Regions from separate parts of the Yersinia canariae genome, predicted to be linked through region 2. Evidence: predicted binding sites of a transcription regulator. Region 2 holds the regulator's gene; the other holds the start of a gene.

Region 1 (5,490 bases), 1.2 Mb from region 2:
GTCGCATCACTTTGCATATCCATCGTCGCCATCTTAGCGCCCCTCTTTCTTAGCCAGACGCAAAATCATTAGCTTAGATAAAGCCAGTACGATAAAGGTAATAACGAACAAGATCAGACCCAGTTCCATCAACGCGGCAGTATGTAAACCAGATTCAGCTTCAGCAAACTCATTCGCCAACGCGGAGGTAATACTGTTGCCCGGCATAAACAGCGAGAAGCTGTCGAGCTGATAGGTGTTACCAATAATAAAGGTCACTGCCATGGTTTCACCCAATGCACGCCCCAGCCCCAACATCACGCCGCCAATAACACCATTTTTGGTATAAGGCAGCACAATACGCCAAATCACTTCCCACGTGGTGCAGCCAATGCCATAGGCCGACTCTTTCATCATCACCGGGGTTTGTTCAAATACATCGCGCATAACCGCTGCAATGTAAGGAATAATCATGATGGCCAAGATGATGCCGGCAGCCAAGATACCAATACCAAATGCGGGGCCAGAGAACAGCACTCCCACAATAGGGATGCCGGACATCACGTTGCCAACAGGCTCTTGGAAATAACGGGCAAACAGAGGGGCGAAGACAAATAAACCCCACATACCGTAAACAATGCTTGGGATAGCGGCCAGCAATTCAATCGCAACCCCCAGTGGGCGTCTTAGCCAATTTGGGGCCAGTTCAGTTAAGAACAAAGCAATGCCAAAACTGACCGGAACCGCGATGAGCAAGGCGATAACAGAGGTGACAACTGTGCCGTAAATCGGTACTAAAGCACCAAACTGTTCAGCCGGGGCATCCCACTCTTTGGTCCACAGGAAAGCCCAACCAAATTTTTCGATGCTTGGCCAGGAAGCAATAATCAATGAAATGATAATGCCGCCCAACAGAAATAGGGTAATCAGCGCAGCCAGTTTAACCAGCGCACTGAAAATGATGTCACCGTATTTACTCGGTGCTTTGATTGTCGGCTTGTTCGCAGCCATAGACTCTCTTCTCATCCTACCCCTAATACTTCAAGCTGCAGGGGTGTTGGCTGCTTTCGCTCACCCCAGTCACTTACTTGAGTAAGCTCCTGGGGATTATCTCAATTGCCGCCTACCTGCAACTCGAATTATTTAGGGTATATATTGTGAATCAATATTTCATAAACCGCTTGTTGCCAGTAAATCAGAAGATTGGCTTACCGTTGCTATCTTTAATCTGAGTTTTCCAAGCAGCACGAACTTGCTCAACAACTTCTGCTGGCAATGTTGCATAATCCAGTTCGTTGGCTTGTTTAGCGCCGTGAGTGTAGCCCCAGTCAAAGAACTTCAGTACTTCAACGCCGTTAGCAGCATTTTTCTGCTCTTTATGCACCAAGATGAAAGTTGTTGATGTGATAGGCCAGACATCATCACCTTTTTGATTGGTTAAATCTTGAGCAAACGTTTTGCTCCAGTCTACACCTTTAGCTGCTGCACTGAAGCTCTGCTCAGTTGGGCTAACCGGTTTGCCATCAGCAGAAACCAGTTTGGTGTAAGCCAGGTTGTTCTGTTTGGCGTAAGCATACTCGACATAACCAATCGAGCCAGGCAGACGTTGAACGAATGCAGCGATGCCGTCGTTACCTTTACCGCCCAAACCGGTCGGCCAGTTAACCGTAGAACCTGCGCCTATTTTTTCTTTCCATTCTGCATTCACTTTAGCCAGGTAGCTGGTGAACACAAATGAAGTACCGGAACCGTCAGCGCGGCGCACCACAGCAATATTTTGATCTGGTAATTTAACGCCCGGATTCAGCTTAACAATAGCCGGGTCATTCCACTTTTTCACATTGCCCAGATAAATATCACCCAGTGTTTTACCGTCTAATGTCAGTTCACCGGATTTAATGCCAGGGATATTAACGGCCAATACCACACCGCCAATCACTGTAGGGAATTGGAACAGACCTTCAGCAGCCAGTTTTTCGTCTGCCAATGGCGCATCAGAAGCACCGAAATCAACAGTATTGGCAATGATTTGTTTCACGCCGCCTGAAGAACCAATCCCCTGATAGTTAATTTTGTTACCTGTTTCTTTCTGATAAGAATCTGCCCACTTGGCATACACCGGCGCGGGGAATGTCGCACCTGCACCTGTCAGGCTTGCAGCAGCGAACACAGACACGGTAGTCATAGATAAAGTCGCTGCCACAATGCTGGCTACGGTGGTACGCATAAGTTTCATAATCCCTCCTAATGGGATATTAGAATCAACTCAAAATTATATTCATCAGATTAAGTATGGTGCAGGAGGGAAAATAGGACAGTTTAATGACAGAAAAATGTACGCAATGTTACAGTTATATGACAAGCAAAAGGGATTCAAATAAAAATATTATATATCAATAAATTAACTCTATTTTGTAGCTATTTTTTTATCCTTAACTTCGTAAAAAACTCACTTTTTTGACTCTCACTCATTTGATTAGTGATTAGTTTTTTGTGCGAAAATGACAACTCGCGGCAAACTCATAAAAGCAAAAAAGCCGACAAATGCCGGCTTTTATTTATGCTATTTCTCGTGCGGATTATTCAACCGTTACTGATTTTGCCAAGTTACGTGGTTTATCCACATCGGTACCTTTAATCAGCGCGACATGATAAGCCAACAGCTGTAGTGGAACGGTATAGAAAATTGGCGCAATTATCTCTTCAACATGAGGTAATGGCACAATCTTAACCCCTTCACTGTTGGTAAAACCGGCATCTATATCAGCAAATACATACAGTAAACCGCCGCGAGCACGAACCTCTTCAATGTTGGATTTCAGTTTTTCCAACAATTCATTGTTAGGTGCTACCACGATAACCGGCATATTGGCATCAATGAGCGCTAATGGGCCATGTTTTAATTCACCGGCGGCATAAGCTTCGGCATGAATATAAGAAATCTCTTTCAGCTTCAGCGCACCTTCCATTGCGATAGGGTATTGATCGCCACGGCCAAGGAACAATGCATTGTGCTTATCAGAGAAACCTTCAGCCAAGGCTTCAATGGTTTTATCCAATGACAGCATCTGCTCGATATGAACCGGTAAGGACTGTAACGCCTCAACAATTTCATGTTCGAGCTGTTCACTGTTTTTAATGCCTTTCAGTAAGCCAATGCGGCCCACCAGCATCAATAATACCGTCAATTGAGTGGTAAAGGCTTTGGTTGACGCAACACCAATTTCGGTACCCGCTTTCGTCATCAAGGCCAAATCTGATTCTCGTACCAGAGATGAGCCAGCAACATTACAAATTGCCAGCGAACCTAAATAACCCAGTTCTTTCGACAAGCGCAATGCCGCCAAGGTATCAGCAGTTTCACCCGATTGTGACAAGGTGATTAACAAACTGTTTGGCCGCACCGCAGGTTTGCGATAACGAAATTCGGAGGCAATTTCCACGTCACAAGGGATGCCAGCCAGAGATTCAAACCAATAACGAGAAACCATACCTGAGTTGTAAGACGTACCGCAGGCTATGATTTGAATATGTTGAACATTTGCCAATAGAGCATCGGCTTTCGGGCCAAGCTCAGACAAATCAATTTTTCCGTGGTTTAAACGGCCTTCCAGCGTATTTTTAATAGCGGTTGGCTGCTCATAAATCTCTTTTTGCATGTAGTGACGATAAATACCTTTGTCACCTGCATCATATTGCAACTGAGATTCAGTTTCCGGACGTTCAATGGCATTGCCTTGCTTGTCAAAAATACTGACACTGTGGCGAGTAACTTCAACCACATCGCCCTCTTCAAGGAAAATGAAACGGCGAGTGACGGGCAACAGAGCAAGCTGGTCAGAGGCAATAAAGTTTTCACCAATACCGCAACCAATAACCAATGGGCTACCTGAACGAGCTGCAATCAGACGACTTGGGTCACGGCTATCCATCACTACTGTGCCATAAGCACCACGCAGTTGCGGTATAACACGGCGCACGACATCAAGCAGAGAACCGCCATTTTGTTGCTCCCAATGCACCAAGTGAGCAATAACTTCAGTATCAGTTTCAGAACTGAAACGGTAGCCACGGCTAATCAATAATTCACGTAAAGGTTCGTGATTTTCGATAATACCGTTGTGAACCACGGAGATATAGTCAGAAACATGAGGGTGCGCATTGGCTTCTGATGGTGCGCCATGGGTAGCCCAGCGAGTATGTGCAATACCGGTTCCGCCATGCAAATCTTGCTTTTCAGCTGCATCTGAGAGTTCCTGCACCTTACCTAACCGGCGTAAGCGCGTCAGATGGCCTTCAGCATCAACCACGGCTAGACCGGCTGAGTCGTAACCACGGTATTCAAGACGACGTAAACCTTCGATCAGAATCTCAGCGATATCACGTTGCGCTACTGCGCCAACAATTCCACACATCTGTTTTATTCCTATGTAAGGTTCTTTTAGAACCTTGTCGATGTCAGTGACCTGATTTTCCGGATTTTCCGGGTTCCCCGAGCCTGTAGAGTTGGGGATTATTATGTTTTGTTCTGTATTCTCAGCAGAGATGGAAAAACCGAAAACACAGGGCAAAACATCCCTTCAATCAAGAATAAATAACGTTGAAGGGACTGTTTTAATAGATTATTTTTTCTTAACCGGGCGCTGCCACCCCTGAACGTGAACTTGCTTAACACGGCTGAGAACTAATTCATTTTCAGCAATATCACGGGTAACCGTGGTGCCAGCGGCAATAGTCACGCCGTTTGCAACAGTGACAGGAGCGACTAGCTGAGTATCGGACCCGACAAAGACATCATCGCCAATAATAGTTTTAAACTTATTAGCTCCATCATAGTTGCAAGTTATAGTTCCTGCGCCAATATTTACGCCAGAGCCAATTTCAGCATCACCTAAGTAAGATAAATGGCCTGCTTTAGAGCCTTTACCCAAGCGAGCTTTCTTGATTTCAACAAAATTACCAACATGCGCGCCTTCCGCTAACTCAGCACCCGGACGCAGACGAGCAAAGGGCCCAACAGTACAGCCGGAATCCAAACGAGAGTCTTCCAAGATACTGTATGGGCTGATTTCTGAATCATCACCAATCACACAGTTTTTAAGCACACATCCGGTGCCAATGCGAACCCGATCACCTAAAATTACATGACCTTCAATGATGACATTGGTATCAATGGTAATGTCACGACCGTGTGTTAATTCTCCACGCAAATCAAAGCGCGCAGGATCCAGTAACATCACCCCAGCTAATAGCAACCTTTCAGCTTGCTCGGACTGGTACACGCGCTCAAGAGTGGCTAATTGCAGACGGTTATTCACCCCTTCAACCTCACTCAGGCGGGCAGGATGAACCGCTGCAATTTTTTTACCGTCGGCATGGGCTAATGCAATAATATCAGTGATATAAAACTCACCCTGAGCATTATTATTATTCAACAATGACAGCCAGCGCTTTAAATCACGACCATTGGCAACCAATATCCCAGTATTGATTTCATTAATCTCGCGCTGT
Region 2 (5,490 bases):
CGCGTTGGTGCAATGCATCCAACGTGATCTTGGCCTGCTTATGCTGCTCAAAGACATATGCAGATAACCGCCCATAGATATCGGTGCCGGTTAATTCTTCTAATAATTCCGCGCGGTCATTAGCATCGGCATTGAGGAAAGCTGCGAATTGCCCCTGGGATAGCATCATCGATTTGGTGAAACGGCCAAAATCCAGTCCGGTGATTGCAGCAATCATATCAAGCTTATCACGCACTTTATCAGCCAGGATTTTGCCATCTTCACACAGCGCTAGCTCAACTTTAGGGGCTTGTAGATTCCCTTCAGGGCTATTTTTAGCACGACGCTGGCTCCAGAACGCGCGGTAACTCGTGCCTTTTACCTCGAATTCAACTTCAGCGAGCGACTCCGCAGTATGGCGGGTCATCAGTTCGTTTTGGCTCGGGGTGACATTCAAACGCGGAGTTTGGTGGTATAGCGCGAGACAGATGGCATCAAGCAGGGTAGTTTTGCCCGCCCCTGTAGGGCCGGTGATAGCGAATAACCCGTTGCTGGCAAAGGGTTCTGCGGTGAAATCTATCTTCCATTCACCCTGTAGAGAATTAATATTTTTCAAGCGTAGACTTAAAATTCTCATGCAGGTTGCTCCTCTGCAGCATCTTTACCTAGTGTGATGTCCACCACCACTTGATTGAACATTTGGCGCATGCGCTCTTGGCGTGGCTCGGCTAAATCCGCTTCCTGCGCCAGTCTGCGCTCAAATACATCTGTAACACTCAGCTCATTGAGTGTTTCTTTTTCCTGGCGTTCAATGCTGTTATTGCGCTGTTCTTTACTGCGCCGCAATAGCACCACTTCCACCGGAAGTTCCGCGGCCAATGCCTGGATTCGTCTTTGAATATCAGTGAGATAGTCTTGCGTTGCGACTTCTATATCTAGCCATACCGGTAAGCCCTGATGGTTAGCAAATTCGGCTAACTGTTGCTCTATTTGCGCCAAATCGCCTTTGATTAACTTCATTGGTTGAAATTGTGGGATGAAGAGTGGGGTCACTGATGTTAAAGCTTGCTGAGCAAATTCAACCAGATAAACACTTTTCTCGCTGCTCAATTCATCAAAACTTAAAGCGATTGGTGAGCCGCTATAACGGATATGCTCGGTTTTCGCAACTTGCTGAGCGCGATGGATATGACCCAGAGCAATATAATCTGCTGGGGGGAAAGCTTGTGCCGGGAAAGCATCCAGTGTGCCGATATAAATATCACGTACCGAATCTGTGGTGGTGACCCCGACTGTGGTCAAATGCCCAGTGGCGATAATAGGCAAGGGCAGCCCCAGTTCCGTGCGCCGCTCTAGCGCTCGCTGATAGAGCGCCTGATAGTGAGCGGCAATTGCTTCTTGTAATGCCAGTTGTTTTTGCTCACCGGACTCACCGGCCTGACTGGTAACTAAGTCGCGCGGTCGCAAAAAAGGAATAGCACAAAGCAAGGCCGCTGGCTGGCCCTGATGGTCTTTCAGTATAATAACTTGTTGATCCAGATTGTTATTGGCGCAGGAAATGACTGTGGTATTCAAATAAGAAAGCAAACCCCGAGATTCATTCAGCGTTGATACTGAATCATGATTTCCCCCCAAAACAATCAACTGGCAATTTGTTGCCTGGAGTTCGACCACAAAACGGTTATACAGCTCACGGGCATAGCTGGGTGGGGAGCCAGTATCAAAAATATCCCCTGCAACAATCAGCGCATCAACCTGATTTTCTTCAATCTGTTCAATAAGCCAGTGTAAAAAAGCCTGATGTTCAGGCGCACGACTTTTGGTAAAGAAATGCTGGCCTAAATGCCAGTCAGAGGTGTGAATAATGCGCATAAATCTCCCGCTATGGCAGGTTGTCTTTCAAAGATAATGGCGCTGATTATAAACGCTGCCCGCCGGATGTCGCGGCTAAAAGCAGGGTGTGAGGGAAATCTCCGAGACGCCTCGCAAACTTGAGCACTGCATTTTGCAATTATCATGAAATTTATCACTATGCTTATTGCTTACAAGAGCGCGATGTTTTTCATAAAAATGTCACAAAAGTGACGCATAATGGCATCCGAAATCAAATAGTGACCACTAACTTACTGGCAGGGTTGATGATGGCAAGACGCATACTGGTAGTTGAAGATGAAGCACCAATCCGTGAGATGGTGTGCTTTGTGTTGGAACAGAATGGCTACCAACCGTTAGAAGCCGAGGATTATGACAGTGCAGTCACGCGTTTGTCGGAGCCTTTCCCCGATTTAGTGTTATTGGACTGGATGTTACCTGGGGGCTCAGGTATTCAGTTTATTAAGCACATGAAACGTGAAGCGCTGACCCGCGATATCCCAGTGATGATGTTGACCGCCCGTGGCGAGGAAGAAGACAGAGTGCGCGGTTTGGAAGTCGGGGCGGATGACTATATTACCAAGCCTTTTTCACCCAAAGAATTGGTGGCGCGCATCAAAGCCGTCATGCGCCGGATATCGCCAATGGCGGTTGAAGAAGTCATTGAAATGCAAGGATTGAGTTTGGACCCGTCCTCACATCGGGTTATGGCCAATGAGCAAGCGCTGGATATGGGGCCGACCGAATTTAAGTTATTGCACTTCTTTATGACCCATCCTGAGCGAGTTTACAGCCGTGAACAGTTGCTTAATTATGTCTGGGGCACTAACGTTTATGTAGAAGATCGCACTGTTGACGTGCATATTCGTCGGCTACGTAAGGCGCTTGAAATTGATGGCCATGACAGAATGGTGCAAACTGTCCGGGGAACCGGATACCGTTTCTCAACGCGCTACTGAGTTTTCAGTGCCGGAGAATTCGTTGTGTTAGAACGTTTATCATGGAAAACGCTGGCTTTAGAGCTGGCCCTTTTTTGTTTGCCCGCATTATTGTTAGGTGCCTTTATCGGGTACCTTCCTTGGTTATTATTGGTTTCAGTTATCGCAGCACTGGTCTGGAATTTCTACAACCAACTTAAATTATCTCATTGGCTGTGGTTAGACCGCAGCATGACTCCGCCTTCTGGGCGCTGGAGTTGGGAGCCTTTATTTTACGGCTTATACCAGATGCAACTGCGAAATCGTCGTCGGCGTCGTGAATTAGCGCTACTTATCAAACGGTTCCGTAGCGGTGCCGAATCATTACCTGATGCAGTCATTATGACGACAATTGATGGCAATATTTTCTGGTGTAATGGTTTGGCTCAGCAATTGCTGGGGTTCCGTTGGCCGGAAGATAATGGCCAGCATATTCTTAACTTACTGCGTTATCCTGAATTCAGTCAGTATCTGCAACAGCAAGAGTTTTCTCGTCCATTGACCCTGCAACTCAATAATGGTTATTACGTTGAGTTCCGCGTGATGCCTTATTCTGAAGGCCAATTGCTAATGGTGGCTCGTGATGTGACCCAAATGCGCCAGCTAGAAGGGGCTCGGCGTAATTTCTTTGCCAACGTTAGTCATGAGCTGCGCACTCCTCTGACAGTCTTGCAGGGGTATCTGGAAATGATGCACGACCAGGAATTAGTTGGGCCATTACGGGATAAAGCACTAGGGACGATGCAGGAACAGACCAAGCGAATGGATGGGCTGGTTAAACAATTATTGACGCTGTCGCGAATTGAAGCAGCGCCTAATGTGGACATGAATGAGCAGGTCGACATTCCGCGGATGCTGAAAATGTTACAGCATGAGGTACAAGCGCTGAGCAATGGGCGTCATGAGATTACTTTCCGAATTAACGAGCAGTTGAAAGTCTTTGGCAATGAAGATCAACTGCGCAGTGCTGTTTCTAATCTGGTTTATAACGCGGTTAATCACACTCCAGATGGCACCAAGATTGAGGTGTGCTGGCAGCGCACTGCACAAGGCGCACAATTTCAGGTTAGTGACAATGGGCCGGGGATTGGCCCTGAGCATGTGCCGCGCCTTACAGAGCGCTTCTATCGGGTGGATAAGGCCCGTTCAAGGCAAACGGGTGGCAGTGGGTTGGGGTTGGCAATTGTGAAACATGCATTGAGCCATCACGATGCGCGTTTGGATGTCATGAGTGAAATCGGTTTGGGGACGAGATTTATTTTTACCCTACCGAATCGGTTGATTGTTCCGACGGTTTTAACCGAGAATGCAGTCAAATCCTAAGACTGCATGGACACCAAGTTGATGAGATGGGGAAAACTGGCGCTGTTGTATGCCCTGCTAGGGTGGGGCTACGGCGCTATAGCGCAACCAGTAGCTGTTTCGCCTGTCGCTGAGGTTCAGGCGCTAAAGCCTCATACTCTGTCTGGTAATCTTTCCAGTGTCGGCTCCGACACCTTAGCTAATTTGATGTCTTTATGGGCTGATGATTTCAATCAACACTACCCCGGCGTTAATTTGCAAATACAGGCAGCAGGTTCCTCTACCGCTCCGGCGGCATTGGCGGCAGGAGCGGCTCAACTCGGGCCGATGAGTCGGCCAATGAAAGCGGCTGAAATCACCGCATTCACTCAACGTTATGGTTATCCGCCACTTGCTGTTCCTGTTGCGGTAGATGCATTGGTCGTTTTTGTTCATCAGGATAACCCACTGAACAAAATGACTTTATCTCAGCTCGATGCTATTTTTTCGCAAAATCGCCGCTGTGGAGAACCTCACCGCATCCAGCGCTTTGGTGAACTCGGGCTGAAGGGAGGTTGGGCGGCGCGATCTCTGCAACGCTATAGCCGAAACTCAGCCTCTGGCACTTATGGTTTTTTCAAGCAGAGAGTGCTGTGTGATGGTGATTTCGATAATAATATCAATGAACTGCCCGGATCTGCTTCCGTTGTGCAAGCTGTTGCCGGTTCATTAAATGGTATTGGTTATGCCAGTATCGGCTTTCGAAACAGTGGCGTTAAATCACTCTCACTGGCTGCAAATGGTCAGGATTATGTGATGCCGACCCCGGAGAATGTTAAAGATGGGCGCTACCCCTTGTCGCGCTATCTGTATATTTATATCAATAAAGCACCGGGCAAGCCGCTAGAGCCGTTGACTGCGGCCTTTCTTGAGCGCGTTTTATCGCCAGAAGGGCAAAAACGCGTGACTCATGACGGCTATTTACCCCTGCCTCCTGAGATGCTGAGTCATACGCGAAAAGCGCTAGGTTTTGCTGATTAACTTGCTTCAAATATCCCTTTTCAGTGCCCGTCTCTGCATCTAAAATTATTCAATTAGCTAAATATATCGCTTATAAATTTGACTGAGTTTATCCGGCGCTATCAACCATAAATTGTTAACAGTTGGATATAAATGATACAAATCATATGGCGTGTATTTCTTTAAATCTGGCATGATTAACTGGTTTGATTAGATTGTATGGATGAAGACTCTGCTTTTATGATCCAGACTTGCCTTTCTCCGCTATAAACGGTCTACTTACCGCCGTTGTTGGCCTATTCCACCTGCAAATAACTTCAAAAACACTGCATACTGACGAAATTGATTGCTTATTAACCGC

The links. Region 2 encodes PhoB, which activates phosphate uptake and scavenging genes when phosphate is short. Its sites were predicted from a motif close to CTGTCATAAAACTGNCNNAT; they were not measured.
Positions count from the first base shown of each region.
Region 1: the regulator PhoB is predicted to act here: its motif matches at 2,289-2,308, upstream of pstS (phosphate ABC transporter substrate-binding protein PstS).

Region 1 covers NZ_CP043727.1:4,693,170-4,698,659, forward strand. Annotated here, with positions in the region: gene pstA (phosphate ABC transporter permease PstA) at 1-32, opposite strand, end outside; gene pstC (phosphate ABC transporter permease PstC) at 34-990, opposite strand; gene pstS (phosphate ABC transporter substrate-binding protein PstS) at 1,175-2,215, opposite strand; gene glmS (glutamine--fructose-6-phosphate transaminase (isomerizing)) at 2,559-4,394, opposite strand; gene glmU (bifunctional UDP-N-acetylglucosamine diphosphorylase/glucosamine-1-phosphate N-acetyltransferase GlmU) at 4,602-5,490, opposite strand, start outside.
Region 2 covers NZ_CP043727.1:3,499,516-3,505,005, reverse strand. Annotated here, with positions in the region: gene F0T03_RS16225 (AAA family ATPase) at 1-616, opposite strand, end outside; gene sbcD (exonuclease subunit SbcD) at 613-1,851, opposite strand; gene phoB (phosphate response regulator transcription factor PhoB) at 2,121-2,810, shown strand; gene phoR (phosphate regulon sensor histidine kinase PhoR) at 2,835-4,151, shown strand; gene F0T03_RS16205 (PstS family phosphate ABC transporter substrate-binding protein) at 4,173-5,150, shown strand.